Linked DNA regions of Anaerobacillus alkaliphilus. Each later gene encodes a partner of the first gene's protein in a complex. Links are inferred from orthologs where the notes say so. Each region holds a gene or a part of one and is shown on either strand. Other genes may lie near its edges.

Region 1 (5,243 bases):
TTGTTCAAACAGGTTTTAAACCAGAGTTTATGAAACGAGAACGTGAATTTGATGTGGGTAGAGATGTAGTAGTCCCCTATTTAAAGGCAAAGGGAGTAAGGAAAATAGATAAATTAATTTTAAGTCACGGCCATTATGATCATATTGGTGGAGCAGAAGCATTAATTGACGTTATTTCGGTTGAAACAATCCTTTATGGTATAGGTTCTGTTGAAGGAATTTATGAAAAACAACTGTTAGAGAAATTCCGTGAGATAGGCACCAAAATTATTTTTGTTAAACAAGGGGACTACTGGAGAACAGGAAATAGTGAGTTTTTTATTCTTTCGCCATTTGGAAAAGAGCAAAGTTTAAATAACCGTTCAATTGTGTTGTATACCGAATTTGGTGGACTGAAATGGTTGTTTCCAGGGGATTTGGAAGTTGAGGGTGAGAGAAGGTTATTGGAAAATTACCCACAGCTTGATGTAGATGTATTAAAAGTAGGGCATCATGGAAGTTTCACGTCAACTACGGAAGATTTATTAGAGCAAGTCAATCCAAAGATTGCTCTCATCTCACTAGGGAAAAATAATCTTTATGGCCATCCTCATAAAGATGTGATCGAACGATTAAATGAACGAAATATCAAGGTTTTTCGAACGGATCAAAATGGTGCAATCCGGTATAAGTTTAAACAAGGAACGGGGTATTTTGAAACGATGATCAAGGAAAAAGTTCGCTAAAGGAAGAAGCCCTTAAAGATAAGACTTTAAGGGCTTCTTCCGCTAAGTAAAATTAAACAAATAAATCAATAAGTACTGCAATAGCAAATACTGTTGTGAAAAATCCGAATGATACAACGAAACCAACTGCAGAATCTACTGCATCATTACGGTTGCTTTGGACTTCCTTTTCAAATTGATTCACTGGACATCCCTCCTAATACAACTTTTAGTATAAGCGATAAATGATAAAAAATCTACATTTGAAACATTTTCTACATGTTTACATAAGAAACTTTGTTTGTAGAATAGGATGCAGAAAAAAAGGCCCTAATTATACATGGTCATATCACTTTAAATTGTTTACAACGCTGTGAAATGTTGTCACCTATAGATTGAATTTGCATAGGATATGATAACTAATACAAGAGAAAAAAGCACGTGATTATCGTCCTCAAGGGGTATCCTAGGTCCTACTTGATGATGTTTATCATAAATGGGGGGATTAACTTTTCGGTTAATTCCTCTTTTTCACTTGTACTAGCCGTGTTTGTATGTATAAAATTATTGGTAGATCGTTTAAAGAAAGGGTACCAAAAACAATGAGCTTTTTACAAGTGCAAAAAAACATAAAAAAAGGAATTTTATCGCCACTTTATTTATTCTATGGTACAGAAACGTTTTTAATTGAAGAGACAATACATAAATTAATTAATAAAGTTTTGACTGAAGACCAATACGATTTTAATTTATCTACTTACGAAGCAAAGGAAACACCTATTTCAGTTGCGATTGAAGAAGCGCAAACGATTCCTTTTATGGGCAGCCATCGGGTTGTTATTGTAAAGGAGGCTCAGTTTCTTACAGGAAAAGATCAGTCAAAAGTTGAACATGATTTAAAAGAGCTAGAAGCTTATGTTTTAAATCCGATTTCTGAAACTGTCTTTGTCATTGTTGCCCCATATGAAAAATTAGATGAACGAAAAAAAATTGTGAAATTACTGAAATCTCATTCAGAAGTACTTGATGCAGCCCCTTTTTCTGATCATGAAATGGAGAAATGGCTGGATGAAAGAGTAAAAAAATATGGAGTGCAAATAACTAAAGACGGCCGTGAGCAATTGGTTCAACTGCTTGGCAATAACCTTGTGATGATTGCTGGCGAAATTGAAAAACTGGCTCTGTATGTAGGCGATGGTGGGGTAATAGATGATGTAATTGTTGAGAAGCTTGTTTCTAAAACAATGGAACAAGATGTCTTTTCTTTAGTTGATCATGTTATTCATCGTAGAAAACAACAGGCGCTGCAAGTCTTTTATGATTTGATTAAACAAAAAGAGGAACCAATAAAACTATTAGCCTTACTAGCAAGGCAGTTCCGTATTTTATATCAAGTAAAAGAACTCACAAACCGGGGCTATTCTCAACAAAATATTGCAGGTGCACTTAAACTCCATCCATACGTGGTAAAATTGGCTACCCAACAAGCAAAACAATTTGATGAGAAAAAATTATTATCTTTTTTAGATGAAATTGCCGAAACTGATTATAAAATAAAAACTGGGAAAATTGATAAACAACTTGGATTAGAATTATTTATTATTAGAGTCTTAGGAGTTTAGAGAAACTAAAAAAGGGCTGACTGTTGTCAGGCACCTCAATAGAGGAGCTTGACAACAGTAGCCCTTTTTCCCATTTTCATATAGATTATGCAGAAAGCTCGTTTAATTTCTTCGCTAGGCGAGATTTTTGACGAGATGCCGCATTTTTATGAATTAAGCCTTTTGTTGCAGCTTTATCAAGCTTTTTGGTTGCAACCAAGAACGCTTCTTTAGCTCCTTCAACTTCGTTGCTAGCAACTTTAGCTTCGAAAGTTTTGATAGCTGTACGAAGTGCAGATTTAGCAGAAGCATTTTGTGCACGACGCTTTTCACTTGTTTTTACGCGTTTGATAGCTGATTTAATATTTGGCATTCCTTTCACCTCCTTGATGCAACCGGGTAATTGCGAATATATAAGTACAACACATTGCATTGTAACAAAACTCTAGGCTAATTGCAATAGGGGAATGTAATAGAGAATAGCTGGAAACGAACCGGGGAACAATGAAAGGTAGAATATAGTTAAAGAAGGTGGATTTTATGACAAAAGAAATTAATCTTGAACAATATAATGTCCGTACAGATTTAGCACTAGAAGCACATGAATTAGTTAGAGAAAGAGAAGATCAAAAGCCAGAGGATCAAAAGCAACCGATCAGTGGTGTAATTGTTAAGGAGAGAGATGAAGAAGGCATACATATCTCTACAGTTGAAATCACTGAAGAAGGTGCTAAAAGACTAGGTAAGAAACAAGGTAGATACCTTACCTTAGAAGTTCAAGGAATTAGAAATAAAGATACAGAATTACAAGAAAAAGTGGAAAGAGTTTTTGCGAAAGAATTTAACCACTTTTTAATTGAGTTAGGAATAAAAAAAGATGCCAGTTGTTTAGTGGTAGGTTTAGGTAACTGGAATGTTACTCCGGATGCCTTAGGACCAATTGCCATTGAAAACTTATTGATAACGAAACACATCTTTGAGCTACAGCCTGAACAGGTTTCTGATGGATTTCGTTCAGTTAGTGCGATTACACCAGGGGTAATGGGCATAACAGGTATTGAGACTAGTGATATTATCCATGGGGTAATTGAAAAAACAAAACCTGACTTCGTCATTGCGATAGATGCTCTTGCAGCTCGTAATATTGAGAGGGTAAATACAACCATTCAGGTTTCTGATTCAGGAATCCATCCAGGTTCTGGAGTTGGAAATAAGCGAAAAGAATTAAGCAAAGAAACTCTTGGCATTCCAGTTATTGCGGTAGGTATCCCAACTGTTGTTGACGCAGTTTCAATTACAAGTGATACGATCGACTATGTGTTAAAGCATTTTGGACGAGAGATGCGTGAGGGAAATAAGCCTTCTAGATTACTTACACCAGCGGGAATGACATTTGGTGAAAAAAGAGTACTTACCGATGATGATTTACCTGGGGTAGAAACCCGAAAGAATATTATGGGAATGATTGGTGGATTGGAAGAAGATGAAAAACGCCAATTAATTCGAGAGGTGCTTGCCCCATTAGGCCATAATTTAATGGTTACACCGAAGGAAGTTGATGTGTTCATTGAAGACATGGCGAACGTAATTGCCGCAGGATTAAACGCTGCCCTCCACGGAGACGTAGATCAAGATAATGTCGGGATGTACACTCACTAAGACCAATTGTCAATTAGGAATTATGAATTAGCTGTTGGTTTAGCTCCGAAGCTTATCAAAACAATTCAAATTGACAATTCACAATTAATAATTTTAAAAAAGGTTCTACCCCTCTAAGTTTTGTCATATACATGATGTAGACAGGCTTGAGGGGGGAATAGAATGTCGTCTAGAAAGTTTCGAGGTTTTACAGTTTCGTTAAATAGGACAAGTTTTAAGCGGATCGCAATCCTTGTCATTGTCGGAATTATGGCTTTGTTTATTATTACAGGAATGCTGACAGCATTTGAACCTGGTTATGGAATATCATCAACAACCGTTCATGCGTGGAGTTCTTATGTATCAAGTGATGCATTAATGTATATGATGGGTACTGAAAACCCTTATTTTACACAGGTCTTACCAGAAGGTAGTGAACCACCAAAAGTGTCGTCACTTGCTTTCGAATTAGCCACTAGCTTAAACCCTGATGACCCCAGGAGTTTGTTGGGAAGAGAGTTACCTGGGTTTGCTTTATTCGATGGAAAAATTATTGTAGCTGGTGAAGGAACCGATTTTACGAATATGCCAATCGAGTCCGCACCACCAATGGAAGTAATGATGGCTGAGCGGGAAGCTTCTCAAGAAAGCCTAGAAAAGCTGGACAAGCTGAACGAAGAGTTTCCAGCACCTGAGGTTTCGACAGACGGAAGGAAAGTTGTTCATATTATTCATTCCCATAGTCGCGAATCATTTTTACCGGAGTTGAAAGATGCAAAAGTTCCTAATCAAGCGTTCCATTCTGAGGTTAATATTACCCTAGTAGGAGAACGATTAGGTCGTGAACTTGAAAAGCGTGGCATTGGTGTCGATGTAGATACGAGCGACATTGGTACACTGCTAAGTGAACGTAATTGGGTTTATGGTCAATCCTATGATGCTTCAAGGGAAATTGTAAAAGAGGCAATGAGTAGAAATGATGATTTAGAATTTTTCTTTGATCTTCACCGTGATGGTGTTGGGAGAGATGCAACAACAGTAGTTATTAATGGTGTGGAATATGCGAGGACATTTTTCATCATAGGAGAGAACCATAAAAATTTCCAGAAAAATATACAACTTGCAACTGAACTTCATGAGATGTTAGACAAGAAGTATCCTGGGTTAAGTCGTGGGGTAATCTCAAAAGGTGGCGTCGGTTCTAACGGCCGATACAATCAGGACCTATCACCAAACTCAATCTTAGTGGAATTTGGTGGAGTTGAAAATACGTTAGAGGAAACATTTAGGTCTGCAGAAG
Region 2 (3,974 bases), on another replicon or contig:
AGTGGAAGCAGGCTCACACGCTCAAGCGAAGGAAAAAGGGAAAGTAAGATTAGAAGGAAAAGAATACGTTGTTGCTGATGGAGATGTAATCCACTTTAGATTTAACGTTTAAAATGTAGAATGAAGAATTCAAAATGTAGAGTGTAGAATGGTGGGGCAGTGGCTTCGAAGCACTTCTAAATAATAATTCTAGACTCTACATTCTACACTATCTTTAATTTACATTTTACATTTAAAATGAATTCTGTTATAATCGATAAATGCGAGTAAATGACAAGTTATATTGTTGTGTTATTCGCCCCTTGCTCCTCGTATAAAGAGGGGCCGCTAGACCAAAAGGAGGTGACGTACAAATGCGTAAATATGAAATCATGTACATTATTCGACCAAACCTTGAAGAAGCTGCAACTAAAGAGTTAATCGAACGTTTTAACGGCGTTTTAACTGATAATGGTGCTACTATCGACAAGGCTGATGAAATGGGTAAGCGTCGTTTAGCTTATGAAATTGAAGACTTCCGTGAAGGCTTCTATGTATTACTAAACGTAACAGCTGAGCCAGCTGCAATCGCAGAATTCGATCGTTTAATCAAAATTAACGAAGACGTAATTCGTTTACTTATTACTAAAGACGAAGAATAAGAACTAGTAGATAGAATGGGGAGGGGTACTGATGCTTAACCGTGTTGTTTTGGTTGGCCGCCTAACTAGAGATCCTGAACTTAAGTACACACCAAATGGAATTGCTGTGGCGAGTATTACACTTGCTGTAAATAGACCATTTTCAAACCAACAAGGAAATCGTGAAGCGGACTTTATCAATGTAGTGATTTGGCGTAAACAAGCAGAAAATGTTGCTAATTACTTACGTAAAGGAAGCTTAGCGGGAATTGATGGAAGACTGCAAACTCGCAACTATGAAAACAACGAAGGCAAGAAAGTTTTTATAACAGAAGTTGTTGCAGACACTGTACAGTTCCTTGAAACAAAAGGTGCTGGTGGTGGAAATCAGGGTGGTGGAGGAGAGTATTATAATAATCCTAACCCTAACTCAAATCAGGGTCAGGGTGGTTATCCTAATAATCAAAACCAAAACCAAAATAATTATGGCCGTAGTAATCAGTCATTTTCTGATGATCCATTCGCTAGTGATGGCAAGCCAATTGACATCTCAGATGATGATTTACCATTTTAGATCTATTGGCTTTTAACTATTAACTTTTATGAGGGGTAACCCTACGAATATAAAAATTTATCAGTGAAGGAGGTTTTTTGAATGGCAATGGGAGGACGTCGTGGTGGCCGTGGTGCGAAACGCCGTAAAGTATGTTACTTTACAGTAAACAAAATCACGAAAATCGACTACAAAAATGTTGACCTACTTAAGCGTTTCGTTTCTGAGCGTGGTAAAATTTTACCTCGTCGTGTAACTGGAACTTCTGCTAAGTACCAACGTCAATTAACGACTGCAATTAAACGTGCACGTCAAATCGCTTTATTACCGTACGTAAGCGGGGAATAAGGATTTATAAAAAGGGGATGGCTTATAGTCTATCCCCTTTTTTATATTTTAGCAGAAACTTACCTATAATAAGGAATGCCGGTTATTTTGGAAAGTAAAAAGGGGATGGTATGTTTGAAAAAGCAATTTGCAGTAGTTGGGCTTGGTAGATTTGGTGGAAGTGTTTGTAGAGAACTCTATAAGATGGGGCATGAAGTTTTGGCGATAGATATAAATGAAGAAAGAGTCCATAACTTTGCAAACTACTCCACACATGCTGTCGTAGCCAATGCTACTGACGAAAACACCCTATTATCTTTGGGGATCCGGAATTTTGAGTACGTAATTGTTGCGATAGGGGATAATATTCAAGCAAGTATTCTGTGCACATTACTATTAAAGGAACTTAAAGTAAAGCATGTGTGGGTGAAAGCACAAAATAACTATCATCATAAAGTGGTTGAAAAAATTGGAGCAGATCGTATTATTCACCCTGAAAAAGATATGGGGATAAGAATTGCCCATTATCTAGTTTCGGAAAAGATTATTGATTACATCGAATTATCACCTGATTACAGTATTATGGAGCTCATAGCTTCGAAAAAAGTAGCAAATAAGACAATCGCAAAGTTAGACATACGAGCCAAATACGGCTGTACGATCTTAGGAATTAAAAGAGGTGATGATGTCATTATTACGCCTTTTCCTGACCAGCTAATATTAGAAAATGATATCTTAATTTTAATTGGCCAAAATAATGACTTAAGAGTTTTTGAAGAAGAAGGATTATAAACTTAACCGAAATTTTTCTTATACTATCAATTATGGTGAAAATGAATAATTAATCTGATAGTATAAGAAAAAAATCGACTCTATTTTTAAAAAACAACAACTTCGTTTATAATCAGGAGAGTGAATAAGAGGTTTTTTTAGAAAGGTTCTTTTCGTAAACATTGTGGCTTTTTTACCCTAAAATAATCGGATAAATACCCTAGATGAAGATATCAGCCAATAAATTATGTAAGAAAAGAGCAATACTTACTAACTTAGTTGTGAATTCTTAGTATTTTGTGTAAAAATCCGGCTTTTGGGATTTTTACGAAAGCAACTAACTTTGCGAAAACAGCCTTTAGAGGAGAGGGAAGTTACATGAAAAATACAAAGGTAATGACTGAAGGGGCAATATTCGCAGCTATTTTTGCGATCCTTGCCTTCGCAACAGTTGTGCTACCAATTCTTGCTTCGGTATTAATATGGATTTTACCATTACCATTTATTGTATACACAGTAAGAAATGGGTGGAAACCTGGTCTGATGCTTTGGGTTGTCGCGTCGTTTGTTTCTTTTATTATTGGAGGTTTTGTATTACTTACAAGCGCCATTATGTTTGGAAGTAGTGGTATTGTAGTAGGAGAATTATACAGGCGGAAGAAATCTGCTTTTACTGTGCTCCTTGGTGGAAGTTTAGCATACATTGCTAATTTGATCTTATCTTTTATCGTAAGTATTGTTGTTTTTGATTTAAATCCTATTAAGGTGATTCAGGAATTAATGTTAGAGTCAGTGCAAACTGCTGAAGCAATGTTAGTGGCCATCGGTCAAGACCCTAGAACTCAACTTGAACCGTTACTTGATTTTATTGAAAGAATAATCTTTTTAGCACCATCGCTAATTATTACAACCGGAGTTTTTTATGCCCTTTTTATTCAGTTGATTGCATATGCTGTACTAAAGAGGCTACGAATAAAGGTTGCTCACTTCAAACCGTTTCGTGAATGGGGATTTCCAAAGTCTTTTCTCTGGTATTATTTAATAGCCTCCATTTTTATACTAGTAGGCCTAGAAGAAGGAACTGCTCTATATCTTGTTATGTGGAACTTGTTCCCTCTATTAGAAATTGCAATGACTATTCAAGGTCTAGCTGTTGTCTTTTTTTACATTCATGCCAAAGGGTTTCATAAATCTATATCCGTTATTGTCATCATCGTGACGTTTTTCTTACCATTTCTTCTTTATATCTATCGAATATTAGGTATAATTGATTTAGGATTTGAACTGCGAAAAAGAATAAAAAACTCGAGTTAATTAGGAGTTGAAATTATGCCAGAGTTTCTAATGAAAAGGTTGCATGGATATCATATCATTGCAATATTTACTGTGGCAGTTATTTTTATTGGGATACTGATGATATACCAATGGGTCATAGGGTTATTAGGATTGATGATCATTGCTCTCTTACTTTTTTATACAATACAAGCAAAAAGAACATTTAAAAAGGAAATAGAAGAATATATTTCGACGTTATCCTACCGTGTCAATAAGGCTGGTGAAGAAGCTGTTACAAAGCTTCCAATTGGTATCTTACTTTATAACGAAGACAAGGTAATATTGTGGGCAAATCCGATGGTGATGTCAATTATCGAGGATGATTGTATTGGTCAGCCGATAGCTAAAATTGATGAAGAGCTTCACAC

What was found.
Region 2: rpsT (region 1) and rpsR share a complex: the UniProt entries of both Bacillus subtilis proteins name them as parts of the 30S ribosomal subunit. The link is inferred for Anaerobacillus alkaliphilus from one-to-one orthologs.

The regions. Positions count from the first base shown.
Region 1 is NZ_QOUX01000045.1:2,451-7,693, forward strand. Bases 1,046-3,974 are described here. They hold rpsT (30S ribosomal protein S20), read right to left. Parts: upstream 2,679-3,974; coding sequence 2,412-2,678; downstream 1,046-2,411. Other genes in these bases: holA (DNA polymerase III subunit delta), read left to right, coding at 1,322-2,326; gpr (GPR endopeptidase), read left to right, coding at 2,846-3,964. In the rest of the region: DS745_RS14115 (DNA internalization-related competence protein ComEC/Rec2), read left to right, coding at 1-725; DS745_RS14120 (YqzM family protein), read right to left, coding at 778-909; spoIIP (stage II sporulation protein P), read left to right, coding at 4,127-5,243. UniProt on the Bacillus subtilis protein: Binds directly to 16S ribosomal RNA.
Region 2 is NZ_QOUX01000021.1:157,376-161,349, reverse strand. Bases 1-2,901 are described here. They hold rpsR (30S ribosomal protein S18), read left to right. Parts: upstream 1-1,281; coding sequence 1,282-1,521; downstream 1,522-2,901. Other genes in these bases: DS745_RS05800 (YybS family protein), read left to right, coding at 2,650-2,901; DS745_RS05805 (potassium channel family protein), read left to right, coding at 1,627-2,292; ssb (single-stranded DNA-binding protein), read left to right, coding at 673-1,194; rpsF (30S ribosomal protein S6), read left to right, coding at 354-641; ychF (redox-regulated ATPase YchF), read left to right, coding at 1-112. Also shown: more of DS745_RS05800, read left to right, coding at 2,902-3,585; DS745_RS05795 (DHH family phosphoesterase), read left to right, coding at 3,601-3,974. UniProt on the Bacillus subtilis protein: Binds as a heterodimer with protein bS6 to the central domain of the 16S rRNA, where it helps stabilize the platform of the 30S subunit.